2 linked regions of the Halioglobus japonicus genome follow. The protein of the gene in region 1 interacts with the protein of each later gene in a pairwise test. Links are inferred from orthologs where the notes say so. Each region holds a gene or a part of one and is shown in the gene's direction. Other genes may lie near its edges. The genes, in order: BST95_RS13925 and topA.

What was found.
Region 2: the proteins of BST95_RS13925 (region 1) and topA interact in binary tests that used the Escherichia coli proteins (3 or more experiments, as listed by UniProt). The link is inferred for Halioglobus japonicus from one-to-one orthologs.

What each region holds. Positions count from the first base shown.
Region 1 is NZ_CP019450.1:2,959,790-2,974,656, reverse strand. The notes cover bases 8,195-11,026. They hold BST95_RS13925 (YigZ family protein), read left to right. Parts: upstream 8,195-9,223; coding sequence 9,224-9,829; downstream 9,830-11,026. Other genes in these bases: BST95_RS13915 (MBL fold metallo-hydrolase), read right to left, coding at 10,977-11,026; BST95_RS13920 (3-deoxy-7-phosphoheptulonate synthase), read left to right, coding at 9,906-10,958; BST95_RS13930 (DSD1 family PLP-dependent enzyme), read left to right, coding at 8,195-9,220. In the rest of the region: BST95_RS13975 (cobyric acid synthase), read right to left, coding at 1-794; cobO (cob(I)yrinic acid a,c-diamide adenosyltransferase), read right to left, coding at 810-1,430; BST95_RS13965 (TonB-dependent receptor plug domain-containing protein), read right to left, coding at 1,442-3,307; BST95_RS13960 (histidine phosphatase family protein), read right to left, coding at 3,584-4,123; cobS (adenosylcobinamide-GDP ribazoletransferase), read right to left, coding at 4,120-4,908; bluB (5,6-dimethylbenzimidazole synthase), read left to right, coding at 4,959-5,606; BST95_RS13945 (DUF501 domain-containing protein), read left to right, coding at 5,656-6,159; BST95_RS13940 (c-type cytochrome), read left to right, coding at 6,236-6,589; BST95_RS13935 (D-arabinono-1,4-lactone oxidase), read left to right, coding at 6,589-7,950; more of BST95_RS13930, read left to right, coding at 7,955-8,194; more of BST95_RS13915, read right to left, coding at 11,027-12,446; BST95_RS13910 (TonB-dependent receptor), read right to left, coding at 12,580-14,867.
Region 2 is NZ_CP019450.1:2,389,679-2,404,924, forward strand. What follows is about bases 7,720-10,930. They hold topA (type I DNA topoisomerase), read left to right. Parts: upstream 7,720-8,078; coding sequence 8,079-10,730; downstream 10,731-10,930. Other genes in these bases: BST95_RS11330 (hypothetical protein), read left to right, coding at 7,720-7,973; BST95_RS11340 (DUF6586 family protein), read left to right, coding at 10,727-10,930. Outside these bases: BST95_RS19945 (hypothetical protein), read left to right, coding at 1-264; BST95_RS11290 (vWA domain-containing protein), read left to right, coding at 257-1,750; BST95_RS11295 (AAA family ATPase), read left to right, coding at 1,806-2,651; BST95_RS11300 (vWA domain-containing protein), read left to right, coding at 2,658-3,833; BST95_RS11305 (TrmH family RNA methyltransferase), read right to left, coding at 3,841-4,611; BST95_RS11310 (AraC family transcriptional regulator), read right to left, coding at 4,608-5,660; BST95_RS11315 (IclR family transcriptional regulator), read right to left, coding at 5,681-6,577; BST95_RS11320 (glutaredoxin family protein), read left to right, coding at 6,736-6,954; BST95_RS11325 (universal stress protein), read right to left, coding at 6,967-7,401; more of BST95_RS11330, read left to right, coding at 7,518-7,719; more of BST95_RS11340, read left to right, coding at 10,931-11,188; BST95_RS11345 (hypothetical protein), read left to right, coding at 11,361-11,621; transcriptional repressor LexA, read right to left, coding at 11,724-12,326; BST95_RS11355 (DUF6763 family protein), read right to left, coding at 12,395-12,712; BST95_RS11360 (mechanosensitive ion channel family protein), read left to right, coding at 12,986-14,080; BST95_RS11365 (S-methyl-5'-thioinosine phosphorylase), read left to right, coding at 14,077-14,829; BST95_RS11370 (CsiV family protein), read right to left, coding at 14,855-15,246. UniProt on the Escherichia coli protein: Releases the supercoiling and torsional tension of DNA, which is introduced during the DNA replication and transcription, by transiently cleaving and rejoining one strand of the DNA duplex.

The sequences.
Region 1 (14,867 bases):
CGCAGCGGGTCAAAATCGGTGTGATTGGATATGCGCGGCAGCACCGGAACAATGACGCGCAGTGGCTCGTCGGTATCACAGGCCTGCTCGGTGGCAATGGCATCCTCAGCATCCAGCTGCAAATTGTGCAGATAGGGCACTACACCCAGCACGGGCTTGCCGGTGCGCGCCTCAAGCCAGTCGAGCCCGGGCTGCAGCAACGCGATGTCGCCGCGGAAGCGATTGATTATAAAACCTTGCACGAGGTCTTGTTCACTGGGTGACAGTAATTCGAGGGTGCCAACCAGGTGTGCGAAAACGCCGCCCCGATCGATATCGGCAACAATCACCACCGGGCAGCTGACTGTCTCGGCAAAACCCATATTGGCGATGTCACCTTCGCGCAGGTTGATTTCAGCAGGGCTGCCAGCGCCTTCGACGAGCAGCGCTTCATATTGGATTTGCAGTCGCCGCCATGAGTCCAGCACCGTGTCCATGGCGACTTTCTTGTAGTCGTGAAACTCAGTGGCTTCCATGTGCTCCAGGGCGCGGCCTTGAAGTATGAGCTGAGCGCGTTGATCGCTACTGGGTTTCAGCAGTACCGGATTCATGTCCACGTGTGGTGCGATACCAGCCGCCTGGGCCTGGAGGGCCTGGGCGCGACCAATTTCGCCTCGATCGGAAGTAACCGCGCTGTTCAGCGCCATGTTCTGTGGCTTAAAGGGGGCGACGCGGATGCCGCGGCGGTGCAGGCAGCGACAAAGGCCGGCCACCATCACAGATTTGCCGGCGTCTGAAGTGGTGCCCTGAATCATCAGGGCAGGGGGGGGTCAGTAGTCGACACCACGCCGGGCCTTGATGCCGGCTTTGAAGGCATGTTTGACTTCCTTCACTTCCGAAACGGTATCCATGGCGGCCTGCAGCGCGGAACCGCCACCTCGTCCGGTCACAACCACGCTCTGTTCACGAGGACGCTGGGTAATCGCTTCAATAATCTCCGCTTCTGGGAGATAGTCATAGGCAATCATGTAAGTGAGTTCGTCCAGGACCACCAGGTCATAGCTGTCGTCCTGAAGCATGGGAAGGGCCTTTGCCCAGGTGTCTTGCGCCGCGGCGATATCGCCGGAGCGATCCTGAGTGTCCCAGGTAAAGCCGGTGCCCATTTGGTAGAAATCTACCTGCGGACACTTGTCCCGCACGTAGATTTCTTCACCGGATAACTGCGCGCCCTTGATGAACTGAACTACGCCGACCTTCATGTCGTAGCCCAGGGCGCGCATGACCATACCAAAAGCAGAACTGGACTTGCCTTTGCCGTTGCCGGTAACCAGCACCGAGACTCCGCGTTCAAGATCTGCGGCCTCGATGTTGGCGTCGACTTTGGCTTTCTGCTTTTCCATAGCGGCCTTGTGTTTGGCCTCACGCTTTTGGTCCTGGTTGTTATCGCTCACAGTGACTCTCTCTAGAAGTTGTAACGCACGCCGGCGTAGGCCGCCGAACCTGAAGTGTTATAGGTTGGCACTTCCTGGTAGTCCTCGTCCAGCAGGTTTTCTACGCGCCCGTACAGCTCCAGGCCCTCGATAATCTCGAAGCTGGCATTGAGATTGACGAGTTCATAATCGTCCAGATCGCTACCATCGACATCAACGGCGTCATAGGAGCCACGGACGTACAGCGCTACCGACAGGCGATCCGCCAGGCCCAGCCAGGTCAGGCCCAGATTGGCCAGGTGTTCTGGGCGACGCGCGCGGCTGCCGCCGGCGGCGCGTTCGGTGTCGTTATAGGTGTAGTTGCCATCCAGGGTCAGCCCCAGGGGGAGGGGCAGGGTGCCGATCAATTCCACGCCACTAGAGTCAAAGTCACCGTCGCCCTGCAGATAACCCGAGAATCCGGTGGGATCGAAGAAGATTTCGTCACTGACAGTCTGGTCGAAGTAGTTCGCCTCAAGATACACACCGCTATTGGCGTACCAGGCGATACCGACATCGAAGCCTTCACTTTCCTCTTCCTTCAGTACCACCTCGGATGCGGGCGGGCTCGCAGCGACGCTGCTGTTGTAGGCAACCTCGTACAGGCTGGGTGCGCGGAAACCCGTGCCGTATGTGGCTTTCAACTTGAGTTCGCCATTGTTCATGGGAATAAGGTAAGCGCCGCTGGCGCGGTAGGTGGTGTGAGAACCGAAGTCGTCATTGTCGTCGTAGCGCGCGCCCGCGGTAACAAAGAAATCGTCAATCACTTCACCCTGGTACTCCAGGTAGTAGCCGTCCTGATTGCGCTCGCGATTATTAAAGCCGTCGTCAAAGCTCTCTTCCTTGCGCTCGGCGCCATAGACGAGACGGGTTGCATCGCTAACAGTGAAGCTGCCCAGGTAGCCGTATTGGTCGAGGTCGCCATCGCCACCAAAGCCGAATACATCTTCGGTATAGAACTTGCGCTCGGTTTCGTTGCCAGTGTAGCTCAGGTCGTGGCTGAAGCGTCCGGTTTGTAACTCAGCAGAGAGGTGCCAGGCGGACTGGTCAAAGGTGTTGTAACAATCATTGCTGCTGGTGAACGTGGCACTGCTAAAGCAGCTGTCGTACTCGTTTTCGCCTTCGGTGTCTCGCAGTACCGCTTCAACACGTAAATCGTCGCTGATGTTCCAGCCCAGACGGCCGTGCAGGGTGGTGTTTTCGTAACCGTCATCGTCCCTGAGGTCAGTGTCTGTGGCTTGGGTGTTGAAACCGTCGGTTTCAAAGTCAATGGCCGATATGCTGAAGTCGAGGGTGTCATTACCACCGGCTGCATCTGCGGCCAATTGTTGGGTGCCGTAGCGGCCGCCTTCGGCACTCACTCTGCCGCTGAAGCCTGGCTCGGCTGCTCGGGTGTAGGCGTTGATGACACCGCCGGCATCTGCGCCATACATCATGCCCTGAGTGCCGCGCAGAATTTCAACGCGATTAATCCCTGCGGACATCAGGTTTTCAAACTTGGGGCCGATTTGCGTGCCGGAGCTATCGGAGACGTCAATGCCATCGATATAGAGCTTGGTCCGGTATCCTTCTTCACCGCGAACGCGAACGCTGGTTGCGGAGCCGGCACCGCCGGTGTTGCTCACGCCGATAGCGGGCTGGGTGCGCAGCACGTCAAACAGCGAGTTGTAACCGCGCGCCTCAATGTCGGCAGCCGTGATGACAGAGACGGACGTGCCGATCTGGCGCAGGGGCATAGCCACCCGCGAGGATACGACGACCACTTCCTCGAGTTGGCTGTTGGTGGTTTCCACCTGAGCCTGGGCCAGCAGTGGTGTAGCGCTGATAACGGCGAGCGCCAGCGGTGTAATTTTGGACATTAGAATTCCTCAATTGCCATTTAGTCTGTTGGCGACTGAGGGAGGGGATCAGGAAATACAGCCCGGTAGGCCAGACAACCTTAATGAAGCCCTCCGCTCCATCGGTGAATGCATCAGGCAGGTGTCGGACTGTCCGTCAGTGACGGCATACCGTTGCGGGGGCAGTGGTGTCGACATCGCTGTCGCACGCTTCCCATTTAACCCACCCAGCAGTTCCTCGGAATGCGGCAGGCACCTGATACGGGGCGGGGAGAATAAAGGCTGGGCAAGACTAAGTCAATTGAGGCTGACGGGTGCCGCGTTGGCGAATGAATAGTTGAACGCCCCGGCCAGAGGCTGTCCGGCCAGCTCGCACAGCAGAATACCCAGGGCCCCTCGATGGCCGACCAGCAGGGTGCCTGGAGGGCTCTGGTCGACGACCTCGTGCATGCGCTCTGCCACCTGTACGGCGGATTCACCCCCCGGGGGACCTTCGTGTACCCAGTGCTGGCCCCAGTGGTCGACGGCGGCCTGGTGGGTGGCGTACAGCGTATCCCAGCTCTGGCCTTCCCAGTGGCCCATGGAGATCTCACGCAGGCGAACGTCGATGTCCGGGGCAGGGGCGTTGAGCAGGTCCGCGAGAATCTCCGCCGTTTGTCGCGCCCGGCCGATATCGCTGCTGACGATACGGCTCGGTAGCGGGCCAGCCCAGTGGCTGGCCAGTGCGGCGATCTGCCGCTGGCCATGGGTGGACAGGGGATGTTCCCATTGTCCCACGCAGCGCCCGGCGGGGCGTTCCGCATGGGCGTGGCGTAGCAGGGTCAGACGGCGGTTCAAATGGCGTAATGGGCGCAGAAAAACAGCAGCACTGCGCATTCCGTCAGTTGATTGACAGCGCCCAGCGTGTCGCCGGTAATGCCGCCGATACTGCGCCGTAGCCACCGTTGGCTTGACACGAGCAGGGCCGCCACCACGGCGATCAGCGCAAGCGCCTGGGGTAGCGGGAGCCACAGCAAAGGCAGCACAGCGATGGCTGTGCCCAGACCGATGCGGCGGGCGGAGACACTGCCTACCAATGGCTTGCCGCTGGCACCTTCACTGACATAGGCGCAGAAACGCACCAGCGGCAGTGTCGTCCAGCGCCCCAGTGTGTGGGCGGTGATCAGGGCCAGGGGAACCATGGCGGCCACAGTGCTTGCCAGGCAGGCGAGCTTCAGTGCGAGCGCCAGGAACAGGGTAACCGCACCGTACGTGCCTATGCGGCTGTCTTTCATGATGCGCAGCTTGTCTTCGGTCGTCCAGCCACCGCCCAGGCCGTCTGCGCTGTCCGCCAGACCGTCTTCGTGGAAGGCGCCGGTAAGAGCTACTGCTGTTACCAGGGTCAGCACTGCCGCAATCGACTGTGGCCATAGCATCGCGCTGATGGTGAACACTGCAGCGGACAATGCGCCGATGACCAGACCCACCAGAGGGAAGTAGGCGGTGGACTGGCGAAAACTGTGCTCGGACCAGGCAAAGGGTGGCACGGGAATGCGGGTCAGGAAACTGAAGGCCGTGGCCAATGCCCGTAATTCCTGTCTCTGCCTGCTGGAAGCGGGGGCATGATCGGGCGTGGAGTTCATGGCGATACCTGAGTACTATGCGCGGCAAAGTGAAGGATGATAACTGATTCATGGCAGACGAACATCGATTTAGCCCGGCGGAGTTAGCTGCCGTTTACCGCGCCATTTATGAGCGCCGCGACATGCGCCACTTTCGGTCTGATCCGGTTGATCCGGCCATGTTGCAGCGGCTACTGCAGGCGGCTCATCACGGGCCTAGTGTGGGTTTCATGCAGCCGTGGCGTTTCCTGCGTGTTACCCAGCCAGCATTGCGCCAGCAGATTCACGCATTGGTGGAAGCCGAACGCGTGGCTACGGCCGAAGCGCTGGGTGAGCGCAGTGACGAATTTATGCAACTGAAGGTCGAGGGCATACTCGAGTGCGGTGAGCTGTTGGTGGTGGGCCTGATGGACCAGCGCGAGGAGCATGTGTTTGGTCGGCGGACGCTGCCGGAAATGGATTTGGCCTCCACCGCCTGTGCCATTCAGAATCTGTGGTTGGCAGCCCGTGCTGAGGGCCTGGCAGTGGGCTGGGTATCGCTGTTTGATCCCGATGACCTGGCCCGGTTACTGGCAATGCCCGCCGGCAGTAAACCTATTGCGGTGCTCTGCATTGGCCATACGGACGAATTTTACGACGAGCCCATGTTGGCGCGCGAAGGTTGGCGGCAGCGCGATGATTTGGCGTTGTCCGTCATGGAAAATCAGTGGGAGCCCTAGAATATGACTAAGATGATAGTGGGCACAGGCCGCTATGGAGAGGAGTAGCTTGAGTATTACAGAAACAGATCGCCGGGCAGTGGCGGCATTACTGGGGCGCGCGCCGCGCGGCCTCGAGGAGGTATCAGTGCGTAATGCCGCGGGTGAGCCCAGTGTGATCAGGGTGGCGCCGCTCGTTGACGACAAACCTTTCCCGACACTCTATTGGCTGGTGGATCGCGAGATATCCTACCGGATAGATCAGGAAGAAGCGTCGGGACTAATTGCGCAGCTGCAGGACCAGATTAATGCCGACTCGTCACTGCAGGCGCAAATGGCAGAGGATCATCGCCGCTACAAGGCGCGTCGTGAAGCCTACATGTCCGAGGAGGAGCGGCAGCGGGTCAAAGCGTTGGGCTTTGGCGATGTGTTCGAGATCAAGGGTATTGGTGGTATCGCCGACACATCACGTATTCGCTGTCTGCACACCTGGTATGCAGCACACCTGGTTGAATCCAATACCGTCGGCAGAATGCTCGATGACTACTGGGCAGGGGCCGCAGAAAGCAATTGACCCCGCCGGTGGGTGCTCATAAAATAACCACAATAGAAAAATAGTTATCACTAACATAAGGCGCTCTGCGATGCATATGATCAAGTTACTCCTGGTGGCACTTACATTTACCGTCGTGGGCTGTGCGCCTGAGCAGGACAGTAAGACCGCGGCTGCCGAGGTCGCCAGTCGTGATTTGCAACCGGCCGATGGGCAGCTGGCCGAAATCTATAACCGCAGCTGTCGCAGTTGTCATACGGTCGCAGCCACGGGGTCGCCGTTGACCGGCGACGCCACAGCCTGGCAGCCGCGCATGGACAAGGGTATCGACGTACTGCTCGACAGCGTGATCAATGGTTTCGGCGGCATGCCTCCCTTTGGCTTGTGTATGGATTGCAGTGCAGAAGAGTTCGAGGCGTTGATTCTGTTTATGGCGGGGGAGCAGGGCTGATGATGCAGCGTCGCAGTGTATTACAGGCGCTGGTGGCCACGGCCGTAGCGTCGCAGATGAGCCCGCTGGCACTTGCTTCCGAACCGCGCCGGCTTCCCTGGCGGAACTGGTCAGGGAGCCAGCAGTGCCTGCCGATGGCGCGTAAAGCACCGGCCAGCATGGCCGAGCTGCAGGAGCTACTTACCACCACCACCGGAACGATTCGCGCGGTGGGTGCGGGGCACTCTTTTACACCGTTGGTGCCAACCGACGGCACACTGGTGTCACTGTCGCGTATGGGTGGGGTGAGTAACGTCGACAGCAATACCCTGCAGGCCAACATCGGCGGTGGTACCCGTTTGGGCGACATCGGCCAGCCGCTGCATGACGCTGGCCAGGCACTGGTCAATATGCCCGATATCGACGAGCAGACGTTGGCGGGCAGCCTCGCCACCGCCACTCATGGTACCGGAGCGGGCTTTGGGTGTATGTCAACGCAGGTGACGGGACTTGAATTGGTGACAGCCGCAGGTGACATCTTGTGGTGTGATGCGCAAACGAACCCAGAAATTTTTCAGGCGGCAAAGGTATCCCTCGGTAGTCTGGGAATGATTACCCAGGTGCGCATGCAAAACCAGGCGCCGTATCGACTGCGCCGGGAAATGATCTGGATGCCACTGGAAGAGATGTTGGAAGTCGTGGATGGCATGGCCAACAAGCACCGCAACTTCGAGTTTTTCTACGTGCCGTTCTCAGGTTGGGGTTTTACCGACTCGCACGATATTACCGACGAGCCAATCGCTGCTGCTGAGGCGCCTGTGGATCCCAATGAGGGCACTATGGAGCTGAAGATGATTCGCGATTGGCTGGACTGGACGCCGGCGGTTCGCGAGCTGGTGTTAAGCACCTACGCACGCACTATTCCCGACGAAGTCAAAATCGGCCACTCCTGGAGCAATTACGCGAATGAACGCAATGTGCGCTTCAATGAAATGGAGTACCACCTGCCGCGAGAGAATGGTCTGAAGGCATTGCGCGAGGTGGTCGATGCGCTGGAGCGCGATCATCACGAGGTCTTTTTCCCCTTGGAGATTCGCTATGTGAAGGGCGACGACATCTGGTTGAGCCCGTTCTACCAGCAGGAATCCATGTCCATTGCGGTACACCGCTATTTTGAAGAAGACTACAAGCCGTACTTTGCCACCATCGAGCCGATTCTACGCAAGTACGGGGGTCGTCCTCACTGGGGTAAGCTCAACAGCCTCGGTCAGAAGGAGTTCCGCGAGCTCTACCCGCGCTGGGACGATTTTGCCGAGGTGCGCCGCGAGCTGGATCCGCAGGGGCGTTTCCTTAACGAATATCTGTCCGGTCTCTTCGGGTAGTCGCATGAAACGTCGCAGCTTTGTTCTGGGTGGGCTGGCAGGTGCCGCAGGCGCGGGACTTTTATTGCGCCCCAGTGATCGCGGGGCGCCGCATACCGATTATTTCAGGGGCCTTAGCACTGCGCTGGATCACGCTGGTCTGGCTGCGCCGCGCCTGGTCATTGATCGGAAGTTACTGCGCGACAATGTCGCGACGCTCAAGCGCCATATCGGTAACCGTTTCCACTATCGCATCGTCGCCAAGTCACTGCCCTCGATTGAGTTGCTGGAAGAGGTCATGCAGTCCGCCGATAGCAACCGCCTGATGCTGTTCCACCAACCGTTTTTGAATCGCGTCGCCGAACGACTGCCGCAGGCAGACGTATTGCTCGGTAAGCCTTTGCCGGTGGCGGCGGCAGCGAGGTTCTATGCCGAATATCGCGGCGAATCGTTCAATGCCAGTCGTCAGTTGCGCTGGCTTCTGGACAGCCCCGCGCGAGCGACACAGTACGCCGACCTGGCCGATACCTTGGGCCAGGACATGCTTGTATGCCTCGAACTGGATGTGGGATTGCACCGCGGAGGTGTGCAGTCAAACGAAGAGCTTGAGGCAACGCTGGCGATTATTCAGGCATCGCGCCACCTGAAGTTTGCGGGTCTGATGGGCTACGAGCCGCATATCGTTAAAGTGCCTGGTGGGCCAGAGCGCTACAAGCGGGCTGCCATGGATGCCTATCGCGGTTACGTGGCTTCAGCAAAGGGTTACCTTGGCAGCGATTGGCCGCAGGATGTGGTGCTCAACTGCGGTGGTAGCCCGACCTACCAGTTGTACGATGAAGGCGACTATCCGTTCAATGAACTAGCTGCAGGATCCTGCCTGGTGAAGCCCGGCGACTTCGATCTACCCTCACTGGCGGACCATCAGCCAGCGAGTTACATAGCCACCCCGGTAATCAAGACCAGCGATGGAGTAAAGATTCCCGGCATAGACCTGGGGCAACTGCAATCTTTGTGGGATGTGAATCGGCGTCGCACCGTGTTCACTTACGGTGGTTTCTGGAAGGCGCAACCGGTATCGCCCCAGGGTTTGAGCACTAATACTATCTATGGTCGTTCCACCAATCAGGAAATGCTTAACGGCTCTGCCGCAACTGATCTGGCGGTGGACGATTGGGTGTTCCTGCGGCCCGACCAGAGTGAGTTTGTATTCCTCCAGTTTGGCGATATAGCGGTGCTGGAGCAGGGGCGCATTAGTGAGTACTGGCCGGTGCTCGGACAGCATCCCGCCTGAGCCGTGGCCTACCTCATACCGGCGGCCGTGATCGAGCACGAGTATGCGGTCAAGAAATCACGCTTTATTGCCCGCGTTCACCCGGTAAGCAATCGCGATGAGGTCAACGCAGCCGTTCGCTGCGCAAGAAGTGACTACCCCGATGCCCGTCACCACTGTTGGGCCTACTTGTTGGGTTCGCCGGCGGATGCGCGAAATGCCGGCATGAATGACGATGGCGAGCCCTCGGGTACGGCGGGCAAGCCGATGCTGAACGTCCTCCAGCACGGTGAGGTGGGCGACGTACTGGTGATTGTCATCCGCTACTTCGGCGGCATTAAGCTCGGCGCTGGCGGGCTGGTTCGCGCATACAGTGCTGCCACCCAACAGGCCATGGACAAACTACCTACCCGGGCGCTGCGCGATATGTGCCGGTTGGTACTCAGCGCCAATTTTGCTGACGAGCAAGCATTGCGCCACCGCCTGGGGCAACTCGATGCTGAGATTGAGCATGTCGACTATCGAGAGCAGGTATGGCTGCACATTTCGCTCCCCGTTGAGAGTGAATCGGCACTGCGCGCGTTTTGCGCCGCCCACAGCGTGGCGGTGAACGTCATCGACACTGCATAGCACACCATCCCCAAAGTGGCCTGTGGGTGCTATATTAGGCGCCGATTTTTTGCAGCAACAGAAAGGTTTAGCGAGTATGACTGCCAACACAGACGACCTGAGAATTCAGAAAACCAATGAGCTGATTTCTCCGGAACATATTATTGAGGAAATCGGGGTCAGCGATGCGGCGGCGGCCACTGTTAACAACGCCCGCGAGGCGATTCACCGTATTCTTACGGGCGAGGACGATCGCCTGCTGGTAGTGGTAGGCCCTTGTTCTATTCACGACCCCGTTGCGGCCCGCGACTACGCTGCCCGGCTTAAGGCGGAAGCGGACCAAATTGCTGACGATGTCCTGGTGGTGATGCGCGTGTATTTCGAAAAGCCGCGCACCACTGTGGGCTGGAAAGGCCTGATCAATGACCCGGATCTGAATGACACTTTCCAGATCAACAAGGGCCTGCACCTGGCGCGCCAGCTGTTGGCGGACTTGGCGGAAATGGGGTTGCCGACCGGTACTGAGTATCTCGATTTGATCAGCCCCCAGTACTATGCGGACCTTATTTCGTGGGGCGCGATCGGCGCACGGACGACCGAGAGCCAGACTCACCGTGAACTGGCGTCGGGTTTGTCTTGTCCCGTGGGTTTCAAGAATGCAACGGATGGTGACATTCAGGTGGCTATCGATGCCATTGGTTCCGCCTCACAGCCGCACAATTTCCTGTCGGTGACCAAGCAGGGACACTCAGCGATTTTCCAGACTGCTGGCAACGAAGACTGCCATATCATTCTGCGCGGTGGTAAGCATCCTAACTACGATATGTTCTCCGTGGACGATGCTGCGGCAATGTTGTCCATGTCAGGCCTGCCTGAGCGCATCATGATTGACGCCTCGCATGCCAATTCACGCAAGATCCCAGCCCGCCAGATCGACGTGGCATCTGATATCGCAACACAGGTTGCGCGCGGTACACGCAGTATCTTCGGTGTGATGATTGAGTCCAACCTGGTTGAGGGACGACAGAATGTAGTGCCTGGCCAGGAGCTGACTTACGGTCAGAGTATTACCGATCCCTGCATCAACTGGGATGACACGGTGACCCTGCTCGAGGAGTTGGCTACCGCAGCGCGTCTGCGCCGCGGTTAATTCAGGGGTATCTGCCGCTTAGCGGGAGCGAGCACGCTCTCGCGCAGCGGTCATCTGATCCAGGTAGGTCAACATTTCCATGGTGTTGGTCTCCCGATCCATAATCCGGGTTTTGTACACGTCGTAGACCAACTGTTGCACGTTGGGGTCATCGGGCCGGGCGTAGAACAGCCAGTCGGTCAGGTGCGACGCCAGGCGAATATCGTTGGCAATCAGGCCCTGTGCGTACTCAACAATCGCGGGGATATTGCCTCCGGCGAGTTCAATAATCATCTCACCCTGATTCTCCATGGTTGCCGGCGTCCAGTGCGAGGGGATGTCATCCCACCAGCCAGTGTACTGTTTGATCAACATTTTGGAGATGTCGTTGGGTGTCACATACTGCACGTTGAGTGTCGGGTGTGTCGCCAGGTGCTCAGGTAACTGCACACTAAGGAAGATTTCATCCTTGCGCTTGCCCGCATTAAGCCCATCGATAGTGTGCTCGGTAATGTGATCAAATGCCTCTGCCAGCACCAGGAAGTTTTCCTGGATCGTAGCAGTATCCGTCAGGGCTTCGCCGTGAGCCGGCAGCAGGAATGCCGGCTCCAGCGCCGCCATCTCCTTCATGGCCGCAGACCAGGCTTCCACGTGCCGTTGGGTGCGCTTGCCATTGCCGGCGTTGGGCAGGAAACCCTGATAGTAATCGGCGCTGGCCAGGGCGCCGCGGCCCGGTACCCAGACGTACAGCTGGTCATCGGTTTCGCCTTTGTGATGTTGAAGCACGAAGGTTTCGCCGCCCACTTCGATTTCCAGCCGATCGCTGAAATAGCGTGTGGGCCAGACCAGGTCATCGGTAGAGGCGGGGAGTTGCTCCTCGGGTTGGCTCATGTATTTGGCCAGCGAACCGCGCAGGCGGATATAGCGCTCAAATCGAGGTTTGAGCAAGTCGTGGGCAATGATTTCCGGCGTCTCACCGGCCTCCATAATCGCCCAGGTGCCATAGCTGTGGTCGACATGCCCATGGGTATAGATGATGGTGTGTATGGGCAGGTCAGTGACGGAGCGGATTGCCGCGTAAATGGCCGGACCCGCGGGGCCCATGCCGGTATCAACGAGCACCACACCTTCGTCGGTAACGAAGAAAGCCGCGTTGACGATGGGCATGCGAATCAGATAGCTGCGCGGGCCAACCTCGACGACATGGGTTTTGTTCATGACATCGTCGATTGCCGCCTGGGTGCGGCCGAACATGTTTTGGGCTGCCTCCACCGAGTATTCGCCACCAAAGGAACCGCCTTCCATCAGGCGCGAGATAATCTCGGGGTTTTCCGCCAACACCATGGTTCGGGTTTCGATGCCGGCGCGATTGCCGACGACTTCGATCGCAGCGGAACGCGCCGAGCGCGCGGCATCCAGCGCAGTCTCAGCGATTCTGGTATCTGCCAGGGTCATCCCGATGAGCAGAAAGATGACAGCCACAAGGGCGTGGGTAAGCAGCTTTTTCACGGTGCATCTCCGATGGTTTGATCCAGAGGATAGTCATAGCAGGGCAGGGCGCCAATGACCCCGGGGGCCGGATACTATTGGACTGAAACAAAAAAGGGCGGCCTGAGCCGCCCTTTTCTGAAGTGCCAGTTCTTTAGAAGCTGTAGCGCACGGTAGCGCCGATAACGCGCTCGGTCTGGATGTTGGACTGCAGGTAGGACCCGCCTGAATACAGTATGTCGAACTGGTCGTGACCCTGTTCGAAGACGACCTCATCGGAATCCAGCAGGTTCTTGGCCCAGATGTTCACGTCCCAGGTGTAGTCACTGGAGCGCAGACCGGCATAAACATTGACGACGTGGTTAGCATCGAACGTTTCGCGAGAGGTGATGCCTGCTGACGCTTCAGTATTTAGGCGTTCATCGGTGTACTTGTACAGGGCGCGTACATACCACTCGTTGCTGCCAATGGGCATGAAGTATTCAGTGTTGGCTGTCACACTCCACTCTGGCTCCCCACCGAGGGCATCACCGCCAATGTCACAGAAGCCCAGAACTTCACCCGGTTGGCGGTCATTACAGGGCTTTGTAGCGCCATCATCCCATTCACCCTTGGTGTAGGACACCGCACCGCCGGCATTCCAGTGTTCGCTTAGCAGAATCTGGCCTTCGAGTTCAGCGCCCCAAACGGTGGCGTCGCCGTTGAAGAGCACACCGCCGGAAATATCCTGCGGGTTACCGTCGTCGTCGAGTACCTGTACGCCGCGGGTGAAGCCCAGATAGCCGTCGTACTTCTGATAGAACAACGCGCCATTCAGCGTGGAGCGTCCATTCAGATAACGACCCTTGAAACCCACTTCGAAGGAATCACTTTTCTCTTCGTCGTGAATCAGGTCGTCTTCACCGTTAGGCAGAAACTGTATGTTCGGCGTCGGATTAATCGAGATGCCGCTCGGGCGGTAGCCACGGTTGTAGGCGGCATATAGTGTGGTGTTGTCGGTCCAGTCGTGGTTGATCGCAACAGAGCCGGTGATGGTATCTTCTTTGGTGTTCTGATTCTCTTCGCTAACCCCCTCGATGGGGAACGCTGCTGCGAAACCTGCTTCAATAATGTCTATGATAGGCTCGAACGCCGGCGGCAGGTAAGTCAGACCGCCATAGTTTACGGTCGCTCTGCGGAAAGAGTCATACTCGGCGTAGCGCAGACCAACTTCCAGCTTCGTGGCCTCGCCCAGATAGAAAGTATTGAAGGTAAAGATACCCAGCTCTTTCCGGTCGACTGGAATGTCGCCTGCGGTGATAAAGCCAATGCCGGTATCCACGCTATTGGCAAAGAAGTCAGTTGCGGTTTTCTGATCCTGGTAGTAAATGCCGACCATCCAGTCCCAGAAGTCATTGTCTGAGGTGGACAGGCGTAGTTCCTGGGAGATAGATTCCTGGTCGGTATTGGAGTTCTGCCAGGTGGGAATCTCTTCGTCGACATAGTTGGCTCGATCGTTCTCGGTGAAGCTCACCTTGGAGCTCTCCGAGTAGCCGGTCACAGAGGCCAGGTTGATATCGCCGATATCCCAGTCAATCTGCAGGTTGGCCAGGTCGTACTCCATCTCGGCGTTGTCGATCAGGTCGCCGAGGGATGTGCGGTCCTCCGGCGACAGGGTGGGGCGCTCGCCGAGGTTGTCTGTCCCGTTCATGGCCTTTGGATCATCGGTGTCGCGATCCTGGTACTGGTAGACGAACTTGATGTTTAGATTATCGCCGGCCTGCCAGACGGTGCTCAGGCGTGCAGACAAAGCCTCTGCTTCTGGATCGTCGAACCCCTGGAACTGTTCAACGTTGGTAGAGTTGTTAACGTCGTATACGGCGGCAATACGCGCTGCGAAAACCTCATTGATGATGGGGCCGCCAAAAGACACTTTGCCATTGAAACCCTCGTTGTCAGAGGCACTAAGTTCGATAGAACCTTCGTTTTCCGCCAGGTCCGCGTGACGGGTCACCAGGTTGATGGCGCCTCCGGGAGAGGTTCTACCTTGGAGTGTGCCCTGGGGGCCGCGCAGGATTTCCACACGTTCCATGTCGTACAGCTGGGAGAACGCCACGTCTTCGCGCACGGGCTGGTCGTTCCAGTAAACGCTCACAACAGCGCTTGCGCCCGCTTCAGGGTCGATGCTGACACCGCGCATGGCAATACTGTTGTTGCGCGAGTTGGGGCTATTCAGGGTGAGGCCTGCAGTCATCTGTTCCAAGTCGTTAAACTTGAACGCAGAATAGCGGTCCATGCTTTCGCCGGTGACCACGTTAACAGTGCCGGAGATTTCCTGAATCGTGGCTGCGCGCTTCTGGGCAGTCACAATCACTTCTTCCAGAAACAGGTCCTGGGCAGAGGTCGGTGACACCATGGCAGCGACGGCCGTCGCGAGAAGGGTTTTGGCCACTACCGGAGTAG
Region 2 (15,246 bases), 570 kb from region 1 along the record:
ATGCTCAGCGCGGCCCTGCTGTTAACGCCTGCCTACCCGCAGCCCGGTGTGGAGACCATGGCGCCGGCGCTTATCGTCGCCGGGTTCGAGTTGCTCCTGAACGGTCCTGAAGCAGCACAGCATGCCATCAAGCCCTTATCGATTGCCTGTGCGGTTGCCCTGGGCGCGGCGGTGCTGCTGCGCCTGCTGGTGGTCCGCCCGCGTAGATCGGCGCATACCGATGAGCAGGGCGCAACAGATCAGGAGCCCGATCCCGTTGTCTAGGTCGTTACTGTTCGGACTGTTTGCGGCGCTGTGTGTGCTGTTAACGCCGGCGCACGCCGATACCCCCGGCGCGGGCCTCAAGCCTGATCTGCGTCTGTTGATCGACATTTCGGGCAGCATGAAGACATCTGACCCGGACAACCTGCGTGGCCCTGCCATGGAGATGCTTATTCGGCTGCTTCCCGATGGGGCACGCGCTGGTGTCTGGGTGTTCGGAGAAGACGTCAAAGTGCTGGTGCCCCATGGAACTGTGAATGCGCAGTGGCGGGCAGCGGCCCACAGCGTATTGGACCTGATCGATAATTCTGGCCAGCGGACCAATATTCCCGCCGCGCTGGATGCGGCGACGTATGACTATGATCGCCTGGACCCCGGTTACCGCACCAGTATTGTGCTGCTTACCGACGGCAAGGTGGATGTGGGTGAATCTCCGATGCTCAACGCCGGTGCAGCCCGCGCCATTCTCAATGAGCGCGCCCCGGAGCTCGGTGCCACCGGCATTCCCGTGCACACTATCGCCCTGTCCGACGAGGCCGATTGGAAGTTCCTGCGCTCGCTGGCGCAGTCCACCAGCGGTATCGCTGAGCAGGCCGTCACCGCCGATGCACTTAGCGGTATATTCCTGCAATCGCTGGAGTTGGTGGCACCGGTGGCTCGCGTGCCCGTGGCGGGGCAGCAATTCACCATTGACGCATCTGTCGAGGAACTGACCGCTCTGGTGTTCTTCAGTGCTGGGAATCACTCGGTAGCCCTGCGCAGCCCGAGCGGGCGGGTATTCGCCCCTGAGAGAGAGGACGCCGACTGGTTTGTCAGCGACCAGTTTGCCCTGGTGACGATTTCTGCACCGGAGCCCGGCGATTGGCAACTGGTAGCGCCTGGGGCCGAACGGGTGCGGGTAACCGTCATCGCCGACCTGCAGTTGGAAGTCGACCCGCTGCCGGCCAGTATTGAAGCTGGTCGCCAGGCCGAGATGGGTCTGCGTATTACCGAGCAGGGCAGGGCGATCACCGATCCTGACGTGCTTGCGGCCTTTCGTCTGTCGGTAGACGTGCGCGCACCGGACGGCAGTACCGAGACGATTGCGGTCAGCGAGCGCTATCCTGCGCCCGCCGACGGCGAATACCGGGTCATGGCACCTACATTCGCGCAGGCGGGGCGCTATGAATTTATGGTGCGCCTGGAAGCCCAGACACTGCGCCGTGAGCTGCCCATGCATGTCGAGGTGATGCCGCTGCCGGAGCAGGCAACGCTGGTGACCCGCGGCGATGAATTGCCCGACGACGAGTACACTGCGTCTCTGGCGGCGGTTGGCGTGGCGGTGCTGACCATTGCACTTTTGATCTGGCTGATCCTGCGTCGACGTAAACAACGCAAGCTTGAAGTCTGGCAGCGCAGGGCAATGCAGTCGGAAAATGGCGCTACCGGCCAGTTTGCATTGTCCGGTGTGAGCGCGGCCAAGGAGTCCCCCGACGAGCCGCTTGATTAGCGCGTTCCCTATGAGTACCCTGTTCGGCCTTGCTCGTATACAGGTACTACCCCAGATGAAATTTGAAGGCACTGATCGTTACGTCGCCACCGATGACCTGCGCATGGCGGTAAACGCCGCCGTCGCACTGCAACGCCCCCTCCTGATTAAAGGTGAACCCGGCACGGGTAAAACCATGCTCGCCGAAGAAGTTGCCGGCGGCCTGGGCATGCGCCTAATCCAATGGCACATCAAGTCCACCACCAAGGCCCAGCAGGGTCTGTACGAGTACGACGCTGTATCGCGCCTGCGCGATTCCCAGCTGGGTGACGAAAAAGTCCACGATATTGCCAACTACATCAAGAAGGGCAAGCTGTGGGAGGCCTTTGAGTCTGAAGAGCAGGTTGTGCTTCTCATCGACGAAATCGACAAGGCTGATATCGAATTCCCCAATGACTTGCTGGTAGAACTCGATCGTATGGAGTTCTTCGTCTACGAGACTGGCGAGACCATTAAGGCCAAGCAGCGCCCGATTATTATCATCACCAGTAACAACGAGAAGGAACTGCCGGACGCATTCCTACGCCGCTGTTTCTTCCACTTCATCAACTTCCCCGATCGCGACACCATGCGTGAGATCGTGGCAGTTCACTACCCGGAGATCTCCAAGGAACTGGTACAGGAAGCGATGGAAGTATTCTTTGACCTGCGTGCGATTCCCGGGCTCAAGAAGAAGCCCTCGACGTCGGAGCTCATCGATTGGCTGAAGCTGCTGATGGCCGACGACATTCCCGACGAGATTCTCAAGGATCGCGATCCTACCAAGGCCATTCCGCCCCTGTATGGCGCGCTGATGAAAAACGAACAGGATGTGCACCTGCTCGAACGTCTGGCCTTTATGCACCGCCGGGAATCACGGTAAAGCCCTATGCTGATCAACTTCTTCCACGGCCTGCGCGACGCAGGTGTACCGGTGACCACACGCGAACTCCTCGATTTGCTCGAGGGCATGAAACAGCGTGTGGTGTTCGGTTCGATGGACGAATTTTACTATTTCAGCCGCACCTGCATGGTGAAGGATGAAAAGTACTTCGATCGCTTTGATAAAGCCTTCGGTCTGCATTTCAAGGACCTGGAAGCACTCGACGATGTGATCGAGGCAATGATACCCGATGACTGGCTGCGCTCGGAGTTCCTGAAGAACCTGAGCGAGGAAGATAAGGCCAAGATCGAATCCCTCGGTGGTCTCGAGAAACTGATTGAGGAGTTCAAGAAGCGCCTCGAAGAACAGGAAAAACGCCACGAAGGGGGCAACAAGTGGATAGGTACCGGTGGTACCTCGCCTTTTGGCCAGGAAGGCTATCACCCTGAAGGTATTCGCGTTGGCCCCAACGGCAAGAATAAAAAGGCCGTTAAAGTCTGGGACAAGAGAGATTTCAAGAACCTCGACGACAGCGTTGAGCTCGGTACCCGTAATATCAAGGTCGCCATGCGACGCCTGCGCAAGTTCGCTCGCACTGGCGCCGCCGATGAGCTCGATCTGGATGACACCATTACCTCGACTGCGCGCAATGCCGGGCTGCTCGATATTAAAATGGTTCCAGAGCGTCACAATGCCGTGAAGGTGCTGCTGTTCTTCGACGTTGGTGGGTCAATGGATCCTCATGTAAAAGTGTGCGAGGAGCTGTTTTCAGCGGCGCGTACCGAGTTCAAGCACATGGAGTATTTTTACTTCCACAACTTTCTCTATGAGAGCGTGTGGAAGAACAATATCCGTCGCCACAATGAACGCACGCCGCTGCTGGATATTCTCCACAAGTACAGCCACGACTATAAGGTCATCTTTGTCGGCGACGCCTCCATGTCACCGTATGAAATCCTCCAGCCCGGCGGCAGTGTCGAGCATTGGAACGAGGAGTCTGGCGAGGTGTGGTTCCGGCGTCTGCAGGAAGTCTACGACAAGGTGATCTGGATTAACCCGGTTCCCGAGGAAGACTGGCAATACACCCAATCGGTTAGCATTACCCACAAATTGCTGGAGGGACAAATGTATCCTTTGACCCTCAAGGGCCTGGAAGAGGGGATGTCGTTCCTCTCCAAGTAGCGCCGTCCTACATCCTGTCAGCGTAGGCGATCAGGCTTGCGGTGACAGCGACATTGAGTGATTCAACCCCATTGTTCATGGGTATCGACAAGCCTTGCTGGGCGAGTTTACTGACGGCGACGGAGACGCCGTCGGTCTCATTGCCGAGCACGTAGATGCAGTGTCCTGCGGGGCGATAGGCAAACAGATCTATCCGCGCGTCCGCCTCCAGGGTGCACACCTCAAAGCCGTTATGCTGGCACTGCTGCAGGGCTTCGGGCAATGCCTGGCAGGTGAGCACCGGCGCCCGGTATAAGGTGCCGGCGCTGGCTTTGACGACCAGTGGCCCCGGTGCCGCATTGCCTTTGCGCGACCACAGCAGGCCGTCGATGTTGCCGGCCGCCGCCGAGCGGACGATCATGCCAATGTTTTGCGGATTGGTAATACCGTCCAGGGCGAGCAGCCGCTGTCGGGGTTTGCCCTCCAGGTTATTCAGATAACTCTCCACAGACTGAAACGCCGGGCACAAGACATCCAGGGCGACGCCCTGATCCTGTTTGCCATTGCGGGATATACGCGCCAGTTCCTCCCGGGAGTGGCGCTTGATCGTTACGCCGCGTTGCTCTGCGGCTGCCAGTAACTCACCGACGATGCCGCCTTCGCGATTGCTGTGAGCCAGATGCAGGGTCTGGCAATCCAGGTCGCGATCCCGCAGGGCTTCCAGCGCTGGTTTACGTCCGTACAAGGTCAGCATGCGGTCGAAATAGCTGCGCTTCTCGGTATAGCTGGTGTCGCTCATGAGGGCTGGTTTCCTGCCTGTAGCTGTGCGCGGTAGCGCCCCGGTGAGGTGCCGGTCCACTTCTTGAACGAGCGGTAGAAAGCCGAGTTGTCGGGAAAACCCATAATCGCAGCAATCGCGTCCAGCGAGAGCTCGGGTCTGTTCATGTAGTGCACGGCCAGCTCGCGACGGAAGTCGTCCTTGAGCTGCTGGAAGCTGGTGCCTTCCTGAGTAAGTTTGCGGTGCAGGGTGCGCGGCGACATATTCAGCTCCGCGGCGATGTCACTGGCATTGGGTAGTCGCTGGCTGTTGTGCTCAGTCAGTCGTTGCTTGATTTTCTCCGTCAGTGGATTGAGGTTGCCTGGCGTTTCCCGTTTAACGAGTTGGTAGGGCGCCTGGCGGAGAAAATCGCGCAGCGTGTCTTCGGTTTGTACGATGGGCAGTTGCAGCACATTCTCGTGCAGCACCAGTCCGGAGTGTTCGGTACCGAAGCGCACTGGACAGCCAAAGATAGCTTCGTAGGGCTGAGGGTCTGCCGGTTCGCTCGCACGCAGGTGGATCGCCTGCAGGGGTAACTCGCGACCAATAAGCCAGCTGTAGAAACGGTACATCATTAGCAGCACGTTGGCGTGACCGATATGAATACGGTCCTGCTCCAGGGACGCGGAGCGCTCCAGGACACATAAGATCTTGCCATCGCCCTGATCGATAAACAGCGGCTTGGCAGCACCCTGGATCGCGCGGAACTGGTCGCAGTAGATGAAGAATTCCCGCGCCCGGCGCAAGGCCTGCCCAAGGTTGGGGCAGTGGATGACAAACAGGCACAGCATGCGAAAAGTGCCTGGTGGCGCGTGGTTTTCCTGGCCCAGGCCAAAGGCCTCGTCCTGGAGGATTTCCATCACCAGCCCGTACAGTTTGCTGTAGCTGTCGGTGGGAATCTGGCTGGGGAGCGTGGCGGGGTCGTCTTGCAGTGGATTGAAGTCCAGGCCGATCTGCGTCAGGGCCCGGTCCACGGGATAGCCCTGTTCACTGACCACGCGCAGCAGTGTGGTCAGTGTTTTAAGGGGCATGGTGTTCAAAGCTCGCTGCCTTAGCTAAAGCTTTCGGCGAGGGTTGTGACCCGGTCCGCAGACTCCTTGATGCGAGCGGCGATTTCTTCGATCTTGGCGCCGGTCATCGGTTCTTTGAAGGATCCGGCAACAAAGCACACCACGGGCAGTTTGTTTTCCACAAACACCGGGACCGAAATGGTCGAAACGTCGTACTTGGTTTTAGGTTCGATGCGGTCCAGGTGATATTGCTCGTCGCAGAGGTCGATCTGGTATTTGCGCGCGGCATCTTCTAGTTCGGTCAGGCTCCAGGAATTGTGGATGCGCGACAGTTCGCGAGTGAGTTCGGCCTCAGCCTTGGTTTTCAGGGTGACTTCGTAACCGCGGGCGCGAATCCCGATCACTGAAACGCGCAGTTTCTGGTCCAGGCGTTCGTTGTAGCCGCCGCGTGATTCGTGGGCGCGGGTGAGCCAGGCCTCCAGGTGCTTGGCCGGCGAGAACGCGATAAAGCTGCTCGCTACAGGGGCGTCATTGGGCAGGCGCAGGCCCAGCTGGAACGAATTAATCAGCTCGGATGCCTGGCCATACAGCGCTAATAACACCATGTGTTGCTTGGAGCGACCGGTCACACCAAAACCAATATCCAGATCCGCCTGCAGCGCTTCCAGCTCCGGGCGAGCGTACTCAAGCACGGGGAACTGGGCGAAGGCAGCGTTACCCGCGGCAATAATAGAAGGGCCGAGGCGGTAAGCCTTGGTTTTCGGATGTTGGACCAGGAAGCCGTAGTTGGCCATGGTGGTCAGAATGGCGTGGCAGGTCGCCTTGTTGAGGTTGAGGCGGCGGGTCATCTCGGTCAAGCCGAACGCCTGATCAGGGTTGGCCATTAACAGATCGAGAATGGCCAGGGCACGGGCGGTAGGTTGTGAGAATAGGGCCAAAGCGTCAGCTCCCTTTTAGTTGGTGTACCTGAGCAAAATAAATGGTATGAATTCTTGTACCTTGCGGTTATGGTACCGCTCCAGCTTGAGGTACTTCAAGCCTTGAGTGGGGCGACATAATAGTGGCCGAATTCAGCAGAGACAATGAGAATTAAGGAATGTTAACCCTGTTCGGAACATCAGCCTGTCACCTGTGCGAGCTGGCCGAGGCACTTCTGGTGCAGGCGGGTGCCGGCTTTGAGCATGTAGATATCAGTGAATCTGACGATTTATTCGAGCGTTACGGGACGACGATCCCGGTTGTGCGCACAGAAGAGGGCCGGGAGCTGAACTGGCCCTTCGACGCACAAATGCTCGCTGAGTTTCTTGCCGGCTAGCGGCTGTTCTCGCTATGAGCCGACGCGCACCGCCAGCACGTCACAGCTGGCGCCGTGGAGTACGCCGTTGGCGGTAGACCCCATGAGCAGGGCGAGACCATAGCGGCCGTGGCTGCCGACCACGATCAGGTCGGCGCTGATCTTTTCCGCCACGGCGTGAATCTCCACCTCGGGGCGCCCCAGCAGAATGTGTTGGTGATCAGCGGCAATACCGTTTTTCTCAGCGAAACGCTGTAACTGGCCGGTGGCCTGTTCCTGGATTTCGTCCTGAAGGCCTGAGAAGTCCATGGGGATGTCGACGCCATAGGCGAAGCTGAGGGGTTCTATGACATGTACAAGGTGGAGTTCGCTGCCAGCAGACGTGGCAATAGCGCGCGCTCGCGCCGCAACCAGGTCAGATTCTTCGCTGAGGTCGATGGCAACAACCACTTTCGAGTACTGCGACATATATAGCCTCCCCGCAGGCTTTTTTCACGCTTCTATTTATAGCATAGAATAGTCGCCGAACAACGGGACACGGCTGCTTCTGCGGCGTAAGTTTGATCTGGGTCAGGAAACCACCTTTGGAAATTTTTCTTATCATTTTCGTGATCGCGGTGGCGCTGGCACCGTTGACCCATTTCATCCCCAGCAAGCGCCAGCGGCAGGTGGCCGGAATGAGAGAGTATGCCGCGGTCCATGGCCTGTTCGTCGAGTTCCGGGACCTTCCTGGCAGTGATCGCGTGTTACCGGGGCAGGCCCGGCGCCCCGAGCAAATCATTTATTACGGCAGGCGCCTTCCGGCATCGCGTGGCGAGCCTCGTTCGAGGTTGGCCTGGCGAATTGAGGAAGGTGAGTGGCGGGGCGTGGGTCACCGACAGCCGCCGCCAGAACAGACTGCGCTGCTGCCCGCAGAAATACTGGCCCTCAGCCAGGAAGAGGGCAGTTGTGGGATCTACTGGTCAGAGCCCGAAGAACAGGGTCAGGTTGAGCAAATTGTCACGGCCCTGGAGGCCTGGTCAGAGGCACTCTCGGCGTGACCCGCCTCGGGGGCGAAACACGATTTTTCTTGACCCGTCCGGGCGGTGGCCTTATATATGCCCCTTTTTGCTGCCGCACCCGGCACCCAATGTCAGCAGGATGAGATGGGAAAATCACTCGTAATCGTCGAGTCGCCCGCCAAGGCGAAGACAATCAACAAGTACCTGGGCAAGGACTATGTGGTTAAATCCAGCGTGGGGCATATTCGTGATCTGCCCACCGCCGGCAGTGCCACCGCCAAGGTAGATCCCAAGGAGCGGGCTGCCCAGGCGGCGATTACCCGCAAGATGGGGTCGGAAGAGAAGGCCGCCCACAAGAAGAAGAAAGCGCGCGAGCAATTGATTCGCCGCATGGGTATCGACCCCGAAAATGGTTGGGACGCCAACTACCAGGTCCTCCCCGGCAAAGAAAAGGTGGTCAACGAGCTGAAAAAGCTCGCCGAAGACTCCGACGCTATCTATCTCGCGACCGACCTTGATCGCGAGGGAGAAGCCATTGCCTGGCACCTGCGCGAGGCCATAGGCGGTGACGATAGTCGCTACCAGCGCGTGGTATTTAACGAAATCACCAAGAAGGCGATTACCGAGGCCTTTGAAGAGCCGGCGGTACTCGACCAGAACCGGGTGAACGCCCAGCAGGCGCGTCGTTTCCTTGATCGCGTGGTGGGCTACATGGTCTCGCCATTGCTGTGGGCGAAGGTTGCGCGGGGCCTGTCTGCCGGTCGGGTGCAATCGGTCGCGGTCCGTCTGATCGTCGAGCGCGAGCGCGAAATCCACGCCTTTATTCCCGAGGAATACTGGGAAGTGCACGCCGACCTGGCCTCCAAGGATGCCTCGGAAGTGCGTTTTCAGGTTAAGCGTCACAAGGGAGAGAATTTCCGCCCTGGCGATGAGGCGACCACACTGACAGCCACCGCAGAGCTGGAAACCCTGCCTTACGCCGTCAGTAAGCGCGAGGACAAACCCACGCGCTCCAAACCGCCTGCGCCCTATATCACCTCGACGCTGCAGCAAGCCGCTTCCACCCGGCTGGGCTTTAGCGTGAAGAAGACCATGATGATGGCTCAGCGCCTCTACGAGGCCGGTTACATCACCTATATGCGAACCGACTCCACGAATCTGAGTGCCGAGGCGGTGGCCGCCTGTCGCGATTACATCGGCAACAACTTCCCGCCGCGTTACCTGCCGGAGAGCGCCAATCTGTACTCATCCAAAGAGGGTGCACAGGAAGCGCACGAGGCCATTCGTCCGTCAGATGTCAATGTGTCGCAAACCTCGCTGAAGGGCATGGAGCGCGACGCAGAGCGCCTCTATGAACTGATCTGGCGTCAGTTTGTGGCCTGTCAGATGCCGGCAGCGGAATACACGTCAACCACCGTGACCGCGGCTGCAGGCGAGTACGAGCTCACCGCCAAGGGACGCATAATCCGGTTTGATGGCTACACCCGAGTGCAGGCGCCTGCTGCGCGCAAAGGCGACGATACGGTACTGCCCGATCTGAAAGAGGGTGACGCGCTGTCACTCAAGAAACTCGATCCTGCCCAGCACTTTACCAAGCCCACCCCGCGCTATGGTGAGGCCAGCCTGGTGCGCGAGCTTGAAAAGCGCGGCATCGGCCGGCCATCAACCTACGCGTCGATTATCTCCACCATCCAGGATCGCGGCTATGTGCGCCTGGAAAACAAACGCTTTTATGCTGAGAAGATGGGCGATATCGTCACCCAGCGACTACAGCGCAGTTTTACTGACCTGCTCGACTACGGCTTTACCGCCAATATGGAAGAGCGGTTGGATGACGTGGCTGATGGCAAGCGCGACTGGCGAGATCTGCTGGACGCCTTCTATGCCGAGTTCAGCGACCTGCTCGAAACGGCCAATGAACCGGAGCCCGTGGGCATGCAGCCCAATGAGCCCACCATGACCGATATCGCCTGCGATAAATGCGGGCGTCCGATGCAAATTCGCACTGCCAGTACGGGGGTGTTCCTGGGGTGCTCCGGATACGCGCTGCCGCCGAAAGAGCGCTGCAAGAACACCATAAATCTGACCTCGGGGGATGAGGCCATCCGCGAGGATGCAGATGACGAGGCCGAATCTCGCCAGCTGTTGGAACGCCATCGCTGTACCAAATGCAACTCGGCCATGGACAGCTACCTGATCGACGAAGATCGCAAGCTGCATGTCTGTGGCAACAACCCCGATTGCGACGGCTTCGAGGTCGAGCACGGCAAGTTCAAGATCAAGGGGTACGAGGGGCCGACCCTCGAGTGCGATAAGTGCGGTAGTGAAATGCAGCTCAAGAACGGCCGTTTCGGCAAGTACTTCGGCTGTACCAATGAGGAGTGCAAGAATACCCGCAAGCTGCTCCGCAACGGCGAGCCGGCACCGCCCAAAATGGATCCGGTGCCGATGCCGGAGCTGGCATGCGAGAAGGTCGACGATCACTACGTGCTGCGCGATGGCGCCGCTGGTATGTTCCTCGCCGCCAGCGGGTTCCCGCGCAACCGGGAAACCCGTGCGCCGTTTGTGGATGAGCTGCTGCCGCACAAGGAAGCCATCGATCCAAAGTACACGTTCATATTCTCTGCGCCGACTGAGGATGACGACGGCAACCGTGCCCAGGTGCGTTACAGCCGTAAGACCAAGGAGCAGTATGTCATGACCGAGAAGGACGGCAAGGCTACCGGCTGGAAGGCCTACTACCGCGGCGGTAAGTGGGACGTTGAGCAGAGCAAGAGTCGGGCGAAGAAAAAGTGAGTTCCGCTCGCGGCCAGGCCAACCATGCGTTGTACCTGGCCCGCATCCTGATTGGCGCCTGGCGCCGTGACCTCGACACCCAGAGCGTGGCGGCCAAGATCCTGGCCAGTGCCTATTGGCCCGGGGTGCGCAATCACCTGACAAATGCCTACGGCTGGTTTCTTCTGGAAATCACCCGGCCCGGTGGATTGCCGGAGACGCCGCCACAATGTCTTGCCGAATTACCGGAGATTGTCGCAGGCAAGGCCATGCCCGGTGAGATTCGCGAGTTCCAGCGCCTGGAGCGGGAGGGCTGGATTGGCGCCATGTTATCGGCAGAGAGTGATGCACCGCAGTCATCGTCGATGCAGAACCTGGCGGTGGCAGCCGCCGGTGCCGATCCGGAGCAGGCCGAGACCTGGGCAAACCTGCTACAGCAGCTGTTCGACCGCATGGGCGACTCCCTCGACGAGTACTAGTTCCGGGGCAGGAGCAGGGCGCTCAGGCGTCTATTGCGGCTCTTGCTGCTGTCGCCGCACACTGCCCGCAACTGCGCACCCGTTCACAACTATTCCCGAATAAGCCCTATCGGGCACCCATGGCTGCTGTTATGATGAAGTGGCAGTGTTCGCAACAACAGAGGTTTATTGAGTGTCTGCATCCTTACTGGAGATTGTCGACCTGGGCGACGGTGAAATCGTTCTGCAACGTGCTGACGATGATTCCGCGCCGCTGGTGACCATACAGTTCTCCGACGAATCGCGCATGTACCTGATGGAAAACGGACTGGAAGTGGCCAAGGCCATGATTCAGGCCGGAATTCAGGCCGCGGCCAATATCATGGAACAGAATGAAGCTGAGGCGGATGCCGAAGCTTACGCTGAGCCAGAGGCACCGCGCGTCCTGCACTGACAGGCGTTATTCGACATCCCGCCGGGGCGTTGCGCCACCGGCTATCTGCAGCCCCCTGAGGGGCCTGTCAAAGCCCCTACCGCTTTTAAAAACGTCCGCTGCCTAATTGCCGCGGCGCAGCACACCTACACTCAGGCCTTCAATCGCAAACGATTGCTCGCGCAAATCGACCTTGATGGGCTCGAAATCAGGGTTCTCCGGCAGGAGTTCCAGCAGGTTCTTATCGCGCCCCTGTTGCAGTCGCTTAACGGTGACCTCGTCTTCGATGCGGGCCACAATAATGTCGCCATTATTGGCCACGGGCGTGCTGTGAACGGCCAGCAGGTCGCCGTCGAAGATACCGATATCGATCATCGAGTCGCCAGTGACGCGCAGGAAATAGTCAGCTGCGGGTTTGAAAAATTGGGGCGGGAGGTCGCAGTATTCCTCGATATTCTCCTCGGCGAGCACCGGGTTACCGGCGGCCACCCGACCGACGATGGGAATACCTTGGGTATCGGGCAATTTAATGCCCCGTGAGGCGCCGGGGATAATTTCAATCGCGCCTTTGCGGGCCAGTGCCTTGAGGTGCTCCTCTGCGGCATTGGCTGATTTGAATCCCAGTTCGCGGGCTATGTCGGCCCGGGTGGGCGGGAAGCCCGTGTCATCGATATGTGCACGGATAATATCCAGCACCTGTTGCTGCCGCTTGGTAAGCTTGTCCATGTGTGCCCCATCTGTGTATTTATACAGGTGCTGTGATTATATACAGCATGGGCAGCGGATAACAACGCCTAAAAATCCTCCACGCCATACATGGCTTCGGGCTCGATGGAGTTCAGTGGACTATTCCAGTCTTCCGGTTGCATGGGCAGGTCGGGGTCCAGCAGGTCTTCGTCATCCAGCTCAAAGGCAGAGCGCCAGTCTTCCGGGGCTTCCGCGCGTTCCAGCAGCATTTCGCGCCAGGCATCGAGGTCGTATTCAGACACTTCGCCATCCAGGTATTGGGTTTCGATGGTGAGGTTACTGGGATCCCAGTCCACCACCTCGAATAAGGCATTGGTTTGCAGATCCTTGTACCAGCCACCGACAACGGGGCTTAGCATTTTCATGGAGATTTTCCTCCCCTTTTTTCGTGTGCGGCAGACCAACATATCACGCTGGCGTGGGCTGTCCATTATGTGATAACGCTATAAAAACAGGGATGGAAATAGCTTTTACGGCGACGGAAATTCTTTTCAAAAGAGATCAAGCAGTTGCGCTGGACTTCAAGAGATGACTTAATCTGTGCCGCTGATTTATATAATCTTTCGAGACTAAACACGCGGTTCCCACATGAAAAAATTGTCTAAAAATCGTGCTTTTTGCGCTAGAAGAGGTGGCCAGTGACGAGCCTTGGATCGCTTTTCGACAGCCTCGCGCTCAGCCTGGGATTGGAGGGGCAGCTTTTGGCCCTGATCCTACTGGTGACCCTGGGCGCGGTGGCTCACCTGGCCCTCGGAATGCTGGTGCGACAATTGCACCGCGCCGCGAGCGCCACAGACTACAACTGGGACGATGTGGCCGTCACGGCGATGGCGGTGCCGGTGCGGGTGCTGCTGTGGGTGCTGGTGCTGTATCTGGCCCTGGAAATTTACCCGGTGGCGGAAACCCTGCAGGCCTTTCTCGCCCAGGCTTACGACACTGCGCTGGTGGTATTGCTGGCCTGGTTCCTGCAACGACTTATTCACGGGGTAGAGGAAGAGCTGCTGTGTGAGACCCGCGGCACCCGCCAGTCGGCGGACAAGGCCACCGTGCGCGCGGCGGCCAAGCTGGTGCGCTTTGTGCTCTGGATTACTGCCGGGCTCATGATTCTGCAGAGCCTGGGCGTATCGATCTCCGGGCTGCTTGCCTTTGGGGGCATTGGTGGTATTGCGGTGGGTTTCGCGGCGAAAGATTTGCTCGCCAACTTCTTCGGCGGCCTGAGTGTGTACCTGGACCGGCCCTTTACGGCGGGGGATTGGATTCGCTCACCCGATAAAAGTATTGAAGGCACGGTAGAGGACATAGGCTGGCGCCTGACCCGTATTCGCACTTTTGATCAGCGGCCGCTGTATGTGCCCAACTCGACGTTCTTGCAGATCTCCGTGGAAAACCCCTCGCGCATGCTTAACCGGCGCATCTACGAGACCATCGGCCTGCGTTACCAGGACGCCGCGCTCATGGCGCCGGTGGTTACCCAGGTCAAGGAGATGCTGCGCAACCATCCTGAGATTGACCAGTCGCGCACCCTGATAGTTAACTTTGTGTCCTTCGGGCCATCGTCGCTGGATTTCTTTGTCTACACCTTTACCAAGACCACCGACTGGGTGACGTATCACGAGATCAAACAGGACGTCATGCTGAAGATTCTCGACATTATCCACGCCAACGGCGGCGATGTGGCGTTTCCCACCCAGACATTGCAGTTGGAGCACATTGCCCCCGAGGGCGAAGCGTGAGCGCACTGGCGGTGATCGGCGGTACCGGGGTGGATCGTCTCGGCGGGCTGGACATTGTCACTCGTCACGCGGTCGACACACCCTTTGGCGAGCCGTCACAGGTGGTGCAGGAAGGGCGCCTTGGCGACACGACGATATTCTTTCTACACCGGCACGGTAGCCCCCGGGCCATTCCCCCGCACCGGGTGAACTATCGGGCCAATCTCTGGGCGCTGCAACAGTTGGGCGCCACCCATATCATCGGCATTAACGCCGTCGGTGGCATTGCCCCGAGTATGCCGCCAGGCAGGCTGGTTATTCCCGATCAGGTTATCGATTACACCTGGGGGCGTGAGCACACCTATGACACCGGTGAGAGCGGTGAGCTCATGCATATCGACTTTACCGAGCCCTATGATGCGGCGCTGCGCAATGCGGTGCTCGAGGCAGCGGACCGTGGCGACATTGCCTGTGCCCGCGCAGGCGTGCATGGCGTAACGCAGGGCCCGCGCCTGGAGACCGCCGCGGAGATTCGGCGCATGGCCAGCGACGGCTGTGATGTCGTGGGTATGACGGGTATGCCGGAGGCGTCGCTGGCGCGGGAGCTGGGTGTGGCCTATGCGAGCATTTGTATGGTGGTGAATGCCGCAGCCGGGCTCGATGACAAACCCCTCACCCTGGACATGATGCGAGCAACGCTGGAGCGCGAAGCAGACGTAGTTGCGTCGTTGGTTGAAGGTCTGTGCCGCAGCTCTCGCTGGGCGGACTGAAGGAATCGTCGGGCGGCTTAACCGCCTAGTCCAATCCCGCTATCGTATCGGCGTCTGAGCGCTGCTCGGCCAGCCCCATCTCGTGTAACTGCTCTTCATCCAGTGGGGTGAACTTCACCACCAGCCCCACCAGAGGATGATCGAGGTAGTGCACTTCATTGCTGCGCATGCGGCGCTTTTGTTTGAAGGCCACCGCGTGGCGCCATGGGTATACCGGGCCCATATCCTGCTCCAGGTCCGGTATGGCATTCGGGTCTCCAGGCCACACGCTATGGTCGGCCGGCACCTGGTTCACGTAGTAGGGCTCAGGTGCTTCGACCATGTTCGGTTCTGGTTGCTCCACCACAAGCGAGGGCGGCCCCAGCGGCGGCGCCGGCATGCGCCATTCCCCGGGCAGGTAGTCGCCGCGCGTATTCA